2 regions of the Paraburkholderia sp. BL10I2N1 genome follow, and region 1 is predicted to be linked to the other one. Evidence: predicted binding sites of a transcription regulator. Region 1 holds the regulator's gene; the other holds the start of a gene.
What was found. The regulator LexA, encoded in region 1, represses DNA repair genes until DNA is damaged. The targets are predictions, from matches to a motif close to ACTGTATNNNNATACAGT.

Region 1 (7,430 bases):
GCATTTGCCCGCTGGCTGCAGATTCTCGGCCGGATGGCGGTGCGCCTCATTCCGGAATACATCGTCCTCATTCTGCTGCTCGGTGCGGCGCGCGCGTGGCTGTTTCCGCATGTGGGGCCTGAGATCGGCAATCATATCGGCTGGATTGTCGCGCTGGCGGTGGCCGGGATGCTGTTCGTGATTCCGACGGCGGGCGAAGTGCCGATCATTCAGGCGATGCTGTCGCTCGGCATGGGCGTCGGTCCGGCAGGCGCGCTGCTGATGACGCTTCCACCAATCAGCGTGCCGTCGCTCGCAATGCTGACGCGCTCGTTCCGGCCCCGCGTGCTGTCGGTCGTGGCCGTGTCGGTGGTGGCTTTTGGCGTGGTCGCCGGTCTGCTGGCGATCGCACTGGGTTTTTAGGCGGCACACCCGATCGGTGCGCTTTCTCGCGCTCGCGGGTGGAATTGACGTGTTCAATCGCCAAACGCGACCTACACTGGGGGGACTGGGGGTGCGGTCTAGCCACCGCGCCCGCGCTGCCGCATTGCAGCACACCCGAATGGTAGGATTCAGTCCGCGAACGCAACCACCCATGACCGGCTGCAATCTTTTTCAACCCTCATTGGCAATTGCAATATCGGCGGCGGGCTTTCCACGACCGCACGCTGAAAAGAACGATGGAATCCAGGAAACAGAATGGCGCAACAGAAAACCAATCCGAAACTTGAACAGGCGCTGACGCGCGGGGACCTCGCTATCCGCCAGGCGAACTCGGCGCGGGCGACCGCGTTGCTGCGCGCACTGGGCAAGATGATTGTCGATGCGTCGGCGACTATTGGCGTGGAAGCGTTCACGTTGATCCCCGATGGCGATCGCATTTACGATCCGGCTGACGGGTTGTGGCCGCAGACGTTGCTCATCTCGCTCGATGGCCCGGTGGAAGCGGCCGATCCGGACGAAGTGCGCACGATCCGCCTCGTGGCGGATGATCCGGGCACGGTGTTCCGCGTCGAATGGCAACGGGCAGACGGCAAGATTGGACGTCAGGACGGCGGTCCGTTCGCCACGGTCGCGTTCATCTCGGACGTCGACATTCCGTGGACCGACGACGAAGACTGACGGACTGCCCACACGCCACATGGGCATGGCGGTCCGCGCGGTGCGCATGCCTGTTCAGCGCATCAGACGGCGACGGAACAGCACGGCCGAAATCACAAACGGCACGACCGCATAGGCCGCCAGCACGGCGACGTGCAACGCGGCATCTTCAACCGGCCTGCCGAGCATCGCGGGCCGCATCAGATCGACCGCATGCGCGAGCGGCAAAAGCAGCGTGACGGTTTGTGCGGCCGCGGGCAATTGCGTAACCGGAAAGAACACGCCTGAGAGCAGCAGCATCGGCGTGAGCACCAGCGTCTGATAGAACATGAAGAAATCGTAGGACGGCGCGAGGGCGGTCACGATCATCGTGACACTGGCGAACGCGAGTCCGGTCAGCACAATGACGGGCAGTGCGAGCAGCATCGAAGGAAAACTTGCATAACCGAGCGCGCCCGCCACCAGCATGATCGCCGCGCCGGACAGCGTCGCTTTGCTGGCGGCCCAGATCACCTCACCCAGCACGATATCGCCGAGCGTGAGCGGCGTTTGCATGATGGCTTCCCAGGTGCGCTGTACGTGCATCCGCGAAAAGCCCGAATACATCGACTCGAAACTCGCCGACATCATCACGCTCGACGCGACCGTGCCTGCCGCGAGGAACGAGATGTACGAGACACCGTCGACATGGCCGACCATCAGACCCAGTCCGAAACCGAGACCGAATAGATAGATCATCGGATCGGCGAGATTGCCGAACATCGACGCAATCGCGAGCTTGCGCCAGACCAGATAGTTGCGGCGCCAGACCGCAATCCAGTTGACCGGATTGGCCGGCAGGGCGGCAAAGCCTTCGTGCAGCCGGGAGGGTTTGCCGGGGGTATCGTAGCTGCGCGCGTCCATAGGGTCGGGTGAATCTCGTGTCTGTCGGAGGCGGGTGATCAGAAGGGGGCGCCCCTCGTTGAATGAGTCGGCTGCATCGCGCAGGCTCAGTCCTGCATCTCGCGGCCCGTGAGCCGCAGAAAAACGTCCTCAAGATTGGCGGGCCGGTGCAGACACCGCAAATCCGAGCGTTGTTTGAGCTTCGCGTGGACAGGCTGCGGATCCTCGACGTAGCAGAACAGCGTCTCTCCACTAATCTCGGTGCGCACGGCGAGCGGCGCCAGTTCGTCACGCAGGGCGACGGGATCGGGTCCGTAGATTTCGATCACATCGCAACCGATCTCCGACGCGATCAACTGATTCGGTGCACCTTCCACAATCTTGCGCCCTTCCTCGATGATGCACAGCCGGTGACACAGCCGCTCGGCTTCTTCCATGAAGTGCGTGGTGAGCAGGATCGTCTTGCCGCGCGCGAGCAGCGAGCGCAGACGCTCCCAGATCAGATGCCGGGCCTGCGGGTCGAGACCGGTGGTCGGCTCGTCCATGATCAGCACGTCGGGATCGTTGACGAGCGCCCGAGCAAGCGTCAGACGTCGTTTCATCCCACCCGACAGTTCGCCGACGCGCGCGTCCGCTTTGTTTTCGAGCCGGGCGAATTCGAGCAGCGCCGGCACCCTGTCGCGCGTTTGCGCGGCGCTCAAACCGAAATAGCGGCCAAACACGAGCAGATTTTCGCGAACGGTGAAGTCCGGATCGAGATTGTCGAACTGTGGCACGACACCGACCCGCGCTCGGGCATAACGCGCCCGCAGCGGAATCGATTCGCCGCAGAGCCTGATCGTGCCCGCATCTGGTGCGGCGATGCCAAGCAACATGCGCAGTGTCGTCGTCTTACCGGCACCGTTTGGCCCCAGCAGACCGAAGCACTCGCCGGCGCGGACGTGGAACGAAAGTCCGTCAACGACAGTCTTCTCGCCATAACGCTTCTCTACGTTCTCGAATTCAATCTCGGCTGCGGACATGGATGGGTGACTGCACGAGGTGTGCCGTAAAAAAACCGGCCGGGCTGCCCATTCTAGGGGCATTGGCTGCGTTGCGTTTGCGGCGCCCTGATGCCTGAAAGGTGCTTATTGCACTGCGGCATGCCCTCAAACGCGGTGGAGACGCACTAAGCGTTTTCCATCCCTTGCAAGCGGAATTGCGGCGCACCATGATTGAAGCGAAGCCGCATCGGGCGGTGGGGAGAAGATCATGGCGAGCTACAAAAAAATCCTGCTGTGCTACGACGGCTCGCGCGAAGGCCGCAAGGCGCTGCGCTGCGGTGCGGATCTTGCACTGGACCTGAAAGCGGAAACGCATCTGCTGTCCGTGGTCGACATGAGATCGAGCATCGCACAAAGCGCGGGCCTGCTGACCGATGTCGCGTGCGGTCGTTTCGAAGAAACAGCCCGCGAAATTCTTCAAGAAGGCGTGAACTGGTTGACCGAGCGCGGCGTACAGGCTCATGGTCACTTTGCGTTTGGTCATCCGATCGACGAAATCGCCAATCTCGCGAACGAACTGCAAGTGGACCTCGTGGTGGTGGGCCATCGTTGCCGTACAGGACTTTCGCGATGGTGGATGGGTGCGGGCAATACGCCGCTTCTCGACCGGGTCTCCTGCAGCATTCTGGTGGCCTGTTCCTCAGCCGCCGAACAGAAACAGGAGGCCGCCGCTGCAGCCTCGACGACTACAGCGGCCTGATGTCACGCTGAGTAACATCAGTTACGTATAGCGTCAGCCATTCAGATCAACGGCTGACAGCTTCCATGAAAACAGACCGTCGCGGCGCAGGATGGCCGAATAACGCGTATCGCCGATACCGTGCTGATACGTAACGACGAACTCGTTGATCCCGCGATAACCCGCAGTGGTCTGCGGGGGCTGCAGCGGGGTCGGCTGTTCTGAAGAAGACGATGCGGTGGGCGGCGCAGGCGACGGTGCTTGCGTTGCGCTCGCCGTTCCTGCTGAGCCTGCCGATCCAGACGGCTCATTCGATGCCGCCGATGGTGGCTGCGGTGGTCGCTCGCCGGGCTCGCCGCGCGGCGGCATGCCGTTCAGCAGGGCCGCGACGCCATCCGGCGTTGCATAGGCATCCACCAGCGGACCGATCAAGGCTACTCCTATCATTGCCCCGATGGCGGCCAACGGATTCCCGCTGTGCTGCCCGTCGAGACGCCGCACGAGCAAGCCGGTCACCTGTTGTTTCAGACTGTCGCGTAGAGCCGGGAAGTCGACATATTCGTTGACCGTTTCCGCATCGCGCGCGTCGGCTGCGCGCTTGAGACGGTTGAGCGCGATATACGGCGAGGCATAGCCATATATCAGCGCTGCCACAACCACGACCACAAGGGCCGCAATCGCCAGCGACCGAAAAGGACGGTGCTTCTTCTTTGGAGGTGCTGAAACAGCCATGGAGGGTGAGCCTCTGTCAGATGTGATCTAACGTTGACCGCAACCATGTGGAAACGATCCCCTGAGCCGCAAGTCGGGCCGGGACACGGCGCGGTCGCAGCGCATCTGCGGCGCAATCGCCTCAGGCCCACGGGTCATCGGAACAGCCCATCACTCGAACAGTGCGCCTTGCACGCCAGCCCGCTCTTCAGCGATGCAGTGGTCGATCATGCGGCAGACCGCATCCACTGTACCCACCATGATGAGCCGCGACGACCCATGATAGACGCGCACCGGTGCGCGTCTTGCGGGTTCCGCGTTAAGTCCGGAATTCAGCGATACCCGCGCGAAGGCCGGCAGCGCGGACGGCAGGGGCGAAGCACCGGACGCCCCGGCTGTCGCGTCGCGCCCGAAGAGCGACGGCGTGGCAATCGCCTCGAGTGGTGCGCATGGGACGATATTGCGCAGATGACGCAGACGGCCGAACTGGCGAAACGGGATCAGGCGGGCAAGGCGTTCCATGAGACTCTCCTGGCGAGATTCAGAATTCGGTCGGGCGAATCAGCCCAACCGCAATGCCTTCGAGCGCAAATTCGGCGCTGCCGGCCTGTACAAAGATGTTTTCGTAGTCCGGGTTCTCGGCGATCAGCTCGATGCCGTCCGGCCGGCGCTTCAGCCGCTTCACCGTGACATCGTCGCCGAGCCGCGCGACGATGATCTGGCCGTCTTTCGCTTCGCTCTTCTTTTGAACGGCCAGCAGATCGCCGTCGAAGATGCCCGCGTCCCGCATCGACAGCCCACGTACCTTCAGCAGGTAATCCGGTTTGCTCGAGAAGAGCGCCGGGTCGCACGCGTAGTGTTGCGAGATGTGCTCCTGAGCCAGGATCGGGCTGCCGGCCGCCACCCGGCCGATCAGCGGCAGCGACAGCTGCATGATGCTCGCGTGCGGAAGTGTGAACTGATAGGGGCTGTCGTCTGAGCCGGACAGCAGCCTGATACCGCGCGAAGCGCCCGCGGCCAGTTCGATCACGCCCTTGCGCGCCAGTGCGCGCAGATGCTCTTCCGCCGAGTTGGCCGAGCTGAAACCGAGTTCGCCGGCAATTTCTGCGCGGGTGGGCGGAAAGCCCGTGCGCTCGATGGCCCGGCGAATCAGATCGAAAACCTGCTGCTGTCGTGCGGTGAGTTTGGTCATGGCGCCACTGTATGGATAGACAGGTGACTGTATTTTTATACAGTATCCGGCGCATTTCAAGCTTTACTTTAGGTTCGGTTCCGGCGGTGTCGTTGCAACGCTGGTTTCGGACATCGTCACACACGTTTTCGTGCTGGAACGCCACGCCTGTCCGTTGTTAGCACTTTTTCGTATTAAAAAATGAAGAACGATTATTTTTAATAATGAAGGCCGTTCGATAGACTGCGCCGCAATCGATGCAAACCAACGCTGCATCAATACAAAGAACACGGAGAAAGCGGATGTTCGGAAATTCGGGGCTGACAGGCAGGACGCGCAACGTCATCACGGCACTTGCGCTGGGCATCTCGGCGGCGGGTTTCGCCGGCCATGCGCGGGCGGATGCAACGCTCCTCAATGTGTCGTACGACCCGACGCGCGAGCTGTATCAGGATGTCAATCAGGCGTTTGGCAAGGAATGGAAGGCAAAGACCGGTGAATCGGTCACCTTCAGGCAGTCGCACGGCGGCTCGGGCGCGCAGGCGCGTTCGGTGCTGGACGGTCTGCAGGCGGACGTCGTGACGCTCGCGCTCGCCTATGACATCGACGCGCTCGCCGGCAAGGGTCTCATCGACAGGGGCTGGCAGAAACGTCTGCCGGATAACGCGTCGCCGTACACGTCGACCATCGTGTTTCTCGTGCGCAAGGGCAACCCGAAGCACATCAGGGACTGGGACGACCTGATCAAGCCGGGCGTGTCGATCGTGACACCGAACCCGAAAACCTCCGGCGGCGCCCGCTGGAACTACCTGGCCGCGTGGGCCTACGCCGCCCATCTGCCGGGCGGCAACGACCAGAAGGCGAAGGAATTCGTCGGCAAGCTTTACAGGAATGCAGGCGTACTCGATTCGGGTGCCCGGGGCGCGACGACCAGCTTCGTGCAGCGCGACATCGGCGACGTGCTGATTGCGTGGGAAAACGAGGCGTTTCTGTCGCTGAAGGAATTCGGCCCGGACCGGTTCGAGATCGTCGTGCCTTCGGCGAGCATCCTGGCCGAACCGCCGGTTGCCGTGGTGGACAAGGTGGTCGACAAACACGGCACGCGCAGGCTCGCCGAGGCGTACCTGAACTTCCTCTATAGCGACGAAGGCCAGGAGATCGCGGCGAAGAACTTCTACCGTCCGCGTTCGAACAGGGTGCCGGCCGCGCTCACCTCGAAGTTTCCGAAGCTCAGGCTGTACACGGTCGACGACAGCTTCGGCGGCTGGGCGAACGCGCAGAAGACACACTTCGCGGATGGCGGCATCTTCGATTCGATCTACCAGCCGCAGTAATCGAGTAACAAGGGCATTCAGCATGACGACGTTGACCTTCCGCAAGCCGGGCGCGTTACCCGGCTTCGGCCTGACACTCGGCATCACGGTGGCGTATCTGAGCCTCGTGGTGCTGATCCCGCTGGCGGCGACCTTCCTGAAGACCGCCACCCTCGACTGGGAGCAGTTCGTGCGCGCCGTGACGTCGCCACGTGTGCTCGCCTCGTACCGGCTGACGTTCGTCGCCGCGTTCGGCGGCGCCTTGATCAACGCCGTATTCGGCTTTCTCCTCGCCTGGGTGCTGGTGCGCTACCGGTTTCCGTTCAGGCGCATCGTCGATGCGGTCGTCGATCTGCCATTCGCGCTGCCGACCTCGGTCGCGGGCATTTCGCTCGCCGCCGTGTACGCCGGCAACGGCTGGCTCGGACAGCTGCTCGTGCCGCTCGGCATCAAGGTCGCGTTCACCCCTTTCGGTGTGCTGCTGGCGCTGACGTTTATCGGCCTGCCGTTCGTCGTGCGCACCGTGCAGCCGGTGCTCGAAGACTTCGAGC
Region 2 (7,430 bases), on a different contig from region 1:
TACGGTCCGCCAAAGGTGAGCTTTTACAGGCCCAGTTCCGATAGACCCGGATGGTCGTCGGGACGCCGGCCGAGCGGCCAGCGATACAGCCGGTCCGCTTCCCGGATCGGCATGTCGTTGATGCTTGCATGACGGTGCGCCATCAGGCCGTTCTCATCGAACGCCCAGTTCTCATTGCCATACGAGCGGAACCAGTTACCCGAGTCGTCGTGCCATTCATAGGCGAAGCGCACCGCAATGCGGTTGTCCATGGATGCCCAGAGTTCCTTGATCAAACGATAGTCGAGTTCCTTCGCCCACTTGCGACGCAGCAATCCGACAATCTCCGCGCGCCCCGTGACGAACTCCGCGCGATTGCGCCACACGCTCTGCGGCGTGTACGCCAGCGACACGCGTTCCGGGTCGCGCGTGTTCCAGCCGTCTTCTGCGGCGCGCACTTTCTGGATCGCCGTTTCGCGTGTGAAGGGCGGAACGGGCGGACGGGTTTCGACCGGTTCAGTCATGGCTTTTCCTTACGTCGGGTGGAGGCTTGCCGTGAAGGCGAGCGAGGGGTTGCGGATTCGGCTTCGAGCAGACGTTCGGCCGCGGCGCGCGCATCGAGCGCGGCATCGGCGTCGCCGCTCACGAGTGCCACACCGATCGCACCGTCGATCAGGATCAGCCACTTACGTGACAGCCGCGCAGCACAGTGCGCGTCCCGATCGATCGTAGCGACGTATTGGTCGCATACGGATCGGACGAATTGCAGCAAACGCACTTTGTGTTCGCGCGCAACGACACGGATCGGATCGTCGGCGGCTTCGATTTCTCCTGCGGCGTTGAGGAACGCGCAGCCATGAAAATCACCCGACGAAAACCACTCGCGCAAGACGTCGAACATGCCGATCAGACGCGTGCGCGCGGTGTTACCACTGCGCAAGGTTCCTTCTACGAACCAGTTCATCCAGCGCTCGTCACGCCGCGCCAGCGCGGCGGCGACGAGCGCATCCTTCGATTCGAAGTGGGTATAGAAGCTTTTGCGCGCCGTCCCCGACTGGCGGACGATCGCATCGACGCCAGTTGCGTGGATGCCGCCAGCGTAGATCAACGCTTCAGCGGCTTCGAGCAGCCGCTCGCGCGGACTCGCTGCGGACAGATTGTCATCGGAAGTAGCCATGACCGGAGAGTAGAACGATCATTCTCCGTCGTCAAGTACCGGATGAATTTTGCTGGTCAGGCGGGCTTACGCTATCGTGTGACGAAGATCGACTGAGGGAATAAATGTCATGAGGACCTCCGCTTTCCGCGCGCCGGTTGCGCGCGCTTTATTGATCACTGCGGTCGCCCTGACGGCGGCCTGCACGCCGCTGCGGGTCGTCACGCATTCGGTGAGCACGACGGAGGCGCGCGTGCCGACCGGACGTTACCAGCTCGATCCACATCACTGGAGCATCACGTTCGACATCGATCACTTCAAATATTCGCGCTTTACGATGCGTTTCGATCGCGCCACAGCGCAGCTCGACTGGAACGAAGGCGGTCTGGACAGGAGTGCGGTAGCGGTCACGATCGATGCCGGGAGTATCGATACGAACGTTCCGCTGCTCGACAGGATGGTGAAGGGCCCCGATATGTTCGACGTGTCCCGCTATCCGGAGATAAAGTTCGTGAGCACGCGTTTTGAGCGCACAGGCGACGCGAGTGGCAAATTGACCGGTGATCTGACGATCCACGGCACCACGCAGCCTGTCACGCTCGAGGTAACGTTCAACGGCTTCGCCCCCGATCCGCTAACAAAACAGGACACGCTCGGGTTCTCAGCCGACGGCCGTTTCAGCCGTGCGAAGTTCGGCCTGTCGACATGGTATCCAGCCGTGGGCGACGACGTGCACGTCCGGATTCAGGCGGAATACGTCAAGCCGCTTGCAGGCGCTGAGGCGCCCACAAGCAGTACATCGCTCAATGATCAGGCGGCGGTCCAGTCGAGAATGACCTTGCCGCTTTCGCCCGAGAGCATGGTCGCAAAGGCGCGCTCGTAGTCGTCGACCGGGAAGCGATGCGTGAGGATCGGCGACAGATCGAGCCCGCTTTGCAGCATCGCGACCATCTTGTACCAGGTCTCGAACATCTCGCGGCCGTAAATGCCCTTGATCTCGAGGCCCTTGAAGATCACCTGCGTCCAGTCGATTGCAGTCTGCGCGGGCGGAATGCCAAGCAGTGCGATCTTGCCGCCGTGATTCATCGCTTCGAGCATGCTCGTGAAGGCGCTCGGGACACCCGACATTTCCAGACCGACGTCAAAGCCTTCGGTCATATGCAGATCGGTCATTACGTCGCGCAGCGATTCGCGTGATACGTTCACCGCGCGCGTCGCGCCCATTTTGCGTGCGAGGTCGAGGCGGTAATCGTTGACGTCGGTGATCACGACGTTGCGTGCGCCGACGTGCTTCGCGATCGCCACTGCCATGATGCCAATCGGGCCGGCGCCGGTAATCAGGACGTCCTCTCCGACGAGATTGAACGACAACGCGGTATGCGTGGCGTTGCCAAACGGATCGAAAATCGCGGCGAGATCGTCGGAAATTTCAGGCGGAATCTTGAACGCGTTGAAGGCCGGAATGACCAGATATTCGGCAAACGCGCCTTCACGATTGACTCCAACGCCAACGGTATTGCGGCACAAATGCCGGCGCCCTGCGCGACAGTTGCGGCAGAACCCACACGTAATGTGACCTTCACCGGATACCCGGTCGCCAATCTCGAAGCCGCGTACCTCCTGGCCCATCTCGACGATTTCGCCGACATATTCGTGCCCGACATGCATCGGCACAGGAATTGTCTTCTGCGCCCAGTCGTCCCATTTCCAGATGTGAATGTCAGTCCCGCAGATCGCCGTGCGGGTGATACGGATCATCACGTCGTTATGACCGACTTCAGGCTTCTTCACGTGCGTGAGGGTAAGACCCGGAGCGCGTTCAAGTTTTGCGAGTGCTTTCATGTGTGCGCCCCGTTTAGATAACGTTGAGGGACCGGCCGACGCGTGCGAATGCGTCAACGGCACGATCGATCTGCTCTGGCGTGTGTGCGGCGCTCATCTGTGTGCGAATGCGCGCGCGGCCTTTAGGTACAACCGGAAATGAAAAGCCGATCACATAGACGCCTTCATGCAGCAACGCGTCCGCCATGCGCGATGCAAGCTGCGCATCGCCAAGCATGACGGGAATGATGGGATGCTCACCCGGCACGAGCGTGAAACCAAGCGCGCTCATCGCGCTGCGAAAGTGCGCGCCGTTCGCGCGCACGCGCTCGCGCAGCTTCGCGCCTTCGTCGCTGGCAAGCAGTTCGAGCACCTTCAGCGACGCAGCGGCGATGCTCGGCGTCAACGTATTCGAGAACAGATAGGGCCGCGAGCGCTGCCGCAACAACTCGATGATCTCCTTGCGGGCGGCGACATAGCCGCCCGACGCACCGCCCAGCGCCTTGCCGAGCGTGCCGGTAATGATGTCGACGCGCGACAGCACACCGCAGTGCTCCGGCGTGCCACGGCCATGCTCGCCGATAAAGCCCACCGCGTGCGAGTCGTCGACCATTACGAGCGCGCCGTAACGGTCCGCGAGATCGCAGATGCCCGCGAGGTCGGCGATGATGCCGTCCATCGAGAACACGCCGTCCGTTGCGATCAGCTTGAAGCGCGCGCCGGCGGCGTCGGCTTCGCGCAGCTTCGCTTCGAGGTCGGCCAGATCATTGTTCCTGTAGCGAAAGCGCTTTGCCTTCGACAGCCGCACACCGTCGATGATGCTTGCGTGATTCAGTTCGTCGCTGATGATGGCGTCGGATTCGTCGAGCAAGGTTTCGAACAGGCCGCCGTTCGCATCGAAGCAGCTGGAGTAGAGAATACAGTCGTCGGTTTGCAGAAACGCGGCGAGTGCGCGCTCCAATTCCTTGTGCACGGTCTGCGTGCCGCAGATGAAGCGCACCGACGCCATGCCGAATCCATCTCGATCGAGGCCGTCTTTCGCGGCCGCAACCAGGCGCGGATCGTTCGCGAGGCCGAGATAATTGTTTGCGCAGAAGTTCAGCACATCGTTGCCGGCCTCGAGGTGTACTTCGGCTGATTGCGGGCTCGCGATCACACGTTCGCTTTTGTAAAAGCCGTCGGCGCGGATCTGGTCGAGTGTGCTGCGCAGATGGACGAGAAAGGGATCACGCATGAATCAGGCTCCTGAATGGGTCGGCGGATCTCGCCGTCACAGTGTTCCGCGTGCCGGCGGCCTGTTATAGTCGGCAGTCAGCTTTATCGGACAAATTCGTTTTTCCGAACTAAAATTCGGTATGTCGAACAACTCTAAACGATAGGTCATTAAATGGCAAGTTCCGGGACCCGGCGCAGTTCCACACTTTTCGCGCCTGCCGCGTCCGGCCCACAGTCCGCTTCGACGGTTGCGGCGCCGCCGCGCGTCGGCGAACAGATCCAGCGGTTGCGTAGTGAAAGGCGGATGACGCTCGACGAGCTGTCCCGCGCGGCCGGCGTATCGAAGTCGATGCTGTCGGAAATCGAGCGCGACAAGGCGAACCCGACTATCGCAGTTGCCTGGCGGCTGACGAACGCGCTCGGCGTCAGTCTCGACTCGCTGTTTGCGCAGCAAAAGGCGCCGGAGGCCATTGCCGTGTCCGGCCCGCACGAGATCCCGACGCTGAGCGGGCACGAGGCCCGCTATCAGTTGCGGGTGTGGGGGCCGATCGAGCTGGCGGGTAAGTTCGAGTGGTACGAATTGACGCTGCAGGCGGGCGGAGCGCTGGTATCGAATGCGCACGAGCCGGGTACGCGCGAGCATTTGACGGTGCTGCAGGGCGCGATCGAAATCGAAGCGGCAGGCGCGACGCGCAAATTGAAAGCCGCTGACACGGCGCGCTATATCGCCGACGAGCCGCACGCGATACGCAATGCAGGAAAGGGCGAGGCGAAAGCCTTGCTGGTGGTGATTCACGGTTAAGCCTCCGCGCGCCTGAAACCATTCCACGATAGCGCAATGCGGGCCGGCTCGCGCCTCGGCCGAATGGCTGAGGTTGCATCAAGCACTGTATATTTGTACAGTATACGGGGATTGATGGAGCCAAACATGAACCACCCGAACGACCATGATCTGGCCGCTCTGCGCTTTAACGCCGCGGCCCGTGACCTCGAACACATCGTGCGTCATATCGCGGCGCGTTGCATCGTGCAGCAGGTACCGCTTACGTGGCGCTTGCTGCATGCAATCGAAGCCGAGGCACTCGCCGACCTGGGTTGCGCCAGCCGGCACGACGCGCTGATGCTTGGCCTGTTTCAGCGGCCAGACGATCTGCCTTATCCGGAAACCGATGAGTCGGTGGACTTCGGCTCGTCCAACGCATTGCCGGCTGTTTTCGCGTTCGCGGTCAGCACGTATGAAGAAGCGGAGCGTACGGCATCCCAGGCTGCGGCGGGGCGTGCGACGGACGTAGCCGGTCGCCGGGCACGGTCGTGGGGCGGATGATCCGGCGGGGTTTTTAGCGCCGTGGCTCCTGTACGCCATTGCGGGTCGAGCCGGTAGGGGTTGGCGTGGCAGGCTGACTGGCCACTGCATCCACCACCCCTGCTGCCTGAGTACCCGCCTGAGCAGGCGGCCGCGCTGGCGCCGGAAACCAGCCGCTTTTCGGCACCACGACGTTCGCGTCGGGTTGCTCTTCGAAGTGTGGCGACATGATTTGAACGCCATATTCGTTGAACACGTCGAGAATGTGGCCGTGCAGCTCGCTCAGAATCAGCGGCCGCTGCGCGGGATTTTCCATCGATGCGTAGAGCTCGTACTCGACGTAAAAATCCGACAGCGCGCGCTGCAAGACGAACGGCGCCGGCTCTCCAAGCAGGTGGCGGGTTCGCCCAGCGGCTATCGTCAGCATGGCGTGAACCTGACGCCATGGCGTGTCGTAGCCGATGGTCACCGACGTCGACAGCGAGGTGCCACCTTGCTGGTCCGCGAGGCTCGAATAGTTGCGCACGACAGCGCCCACTACCAGCGCGTTCGGGATCGTCACCTCTTCCTGGCGCAGGTTGACGAGCTTTACCGAAAGCGTATCGACACGCAGCACAATGCCTGTCGTTTCGCCGATCTTGACAAGATCGCCTTTGCGAAACGCCCTGCTGTAGATGACGACCATCCCGCTCATCAGCTGGTTGACGATTCCAGCCGAACCGAATGTCACCATCAGGCCGAACAGTACGCTCAGGCCTTTGAACACGTCGCTTTGCGCGCCCGGAAAGTAAGGGTAGGCAACCGTAACGGCCAACGCCCAGACGATGATGGTAATGACGCGGCGCGTCGCCCCCGCCGTCTCCGGGTGCAGACCGGGAATCGTCAAACGGCCCGACTGGATAGCCTGAAAAACATTGCCGATCAGGCTCTGGATCGCCCGTGTGAGCAGGAAGATGACGATGACGGTGACCACGCCCGGAATTGCGCTGACCGCCCCAAGTGCGAACCGGTCAATCAGCGACCATAGGAATCCACTGAGACGCGCGCCCATAGGCTCGGTCGCCGGGAACTGTTCGAGAACGAAGATCAGATAGAAATAAACGAGCGCGAGAACCAGAAACAGCGCCATGATCTGGACGATCTGGTACGCGAGCTGAAACGCCGAACCGGTCCAGTCGAAGCATTTGGCTGTGCGGTGCAGAACGTGACGCTCGACCGCGTACTGAATCTTCGCCTGCAACCTCGAACGCATCCGGCCAATGACCCACACGAGTCCCAGCAACAAGGCCGTCGCGAGCGCCGAATAGATCAGGCCGCGTGCGATGTCCGGCCAGTGCAGTTGCGCCTGGCGCGCGTTCAACGCCGCTAACAGCAGTGCCCGCGTCTCGGCAACAACGGCATCAAACGAGCGGTCATCGTCGGGATCGAGGTCATCTTCGACCAGCGTGAACAGAATACGGTCGCGCACGCGAAAGGCAACGCCGTTCTTTTGTTCGATCGTTACGTTAAACAGCTCGACCGGCGCCTCCACCGTCGGTCCAGTTAGCGACTCGAGAGCCCTTTGCGAGCGCGACACCCGCTGTTCGGGCGTCAGACCGCCCAGCGTCGCGCGGAACGTGGTGATCGGACGGTCCATGAACCGTAAGTCGGCACTGGCCGGCGGCGTCGCGCCTGCGGAAGGCGTCGAGCTCGCCTGCGCGAGGACAGGATCGACTGACAGAAGCGTGAGACTAAACAACGCGCAAGCCGCCACAAGCTTGAACACTCGATCGAACATCATCGGCAATCCTTAGCAAGATGTTCCGGTTCAGCGTCCCGAATAGCGAGGCGGATGGCCGTGCAAGCAGACCGTACGTACCGCAACGGCCACAAAGGCGCTGCTGGGAGTCGAAGACGACAAGGCAAAGCGTTCGGGGAAGAGTCGACTCTACGACCAGTCGTCGAGTCGAGGATACG

Region 2: B0G77_RS30710 (DUF2471 family protein) is a predicted target of LexA. The motif match lies at 5,058-5,075, and genes of this name have one in related genera.

What each region holds. Positions count from the first base shown of each region.
Region 1 covers NZ_SNWA01000001.1:4,011,511-4,018,940, reverse strand. The annotation lists gene B0G77_RS18625 (permease) at 1-402, shown strand, start outside; gene B0G77_RS18620 (hypothetical protein) at 679-1,101, shown strand; gene B0G77_RS18615 (ABC transporter permease) at 1,156-1,983, opposite strand; gene nodI (nodulation factor ABC transporter ATP-binding protein NodI) at 2,070-2,984, opposite strand; gene B0G77_RS18605 (universal stress protein) at 3,214-3,705, shown strand; gene B0G77_RS18600 (DUF2939 domain-containing protein) at 3,739-4,416, opposite strand; gene B0G77_RS18595 (hypothetical protein) at 4,567-4,917, opposite strand; gene lexA (transcriptional repressor LexA) at 4,937-5,587, opposite strand; gene B0G77_RS18585 (sulfate ABC transporter substrate-binding protein) at 5,869-6,900, shown strand; gene cysT (sulfate ABC transporter permease subunit CysT) at 6,923-7,430, shown strand, end outside.
Region 2 covers NZ_SNWA01000002.1:1,905,272-1,912,701, reverse strand. The annotation lists gene B0G77_RS30740 (nuclear transport factor 2 family protein) at 24-503, opposite strand; gene B0G77_RS30735 (TetR/AcrR family transcriptional regulator) at 500-1,156, opposite strand; partial or broken gene B0G77_RS30730 (YceI family protein) at 1,266-1,913, shown strand; gene tdh (L-threonine 3-dehydrogenase) at 1,946-2,977, opposite strand; gene B0G77_RS30720 (glycine C-acetyltransferase) at 2,991-4,190, opposite strand; gene B0G77_RS30715 (XRE family transcriptional regulator) at 4,344-4,973, shown strand; gene B0G77_RS30710 (DUF2471 family protein) at 5,100-5,495, shown strand; gene B0G77_RS30705 (mechanosensitive ion channel domain-containing protein) at 5,509-7,254, opposite strand.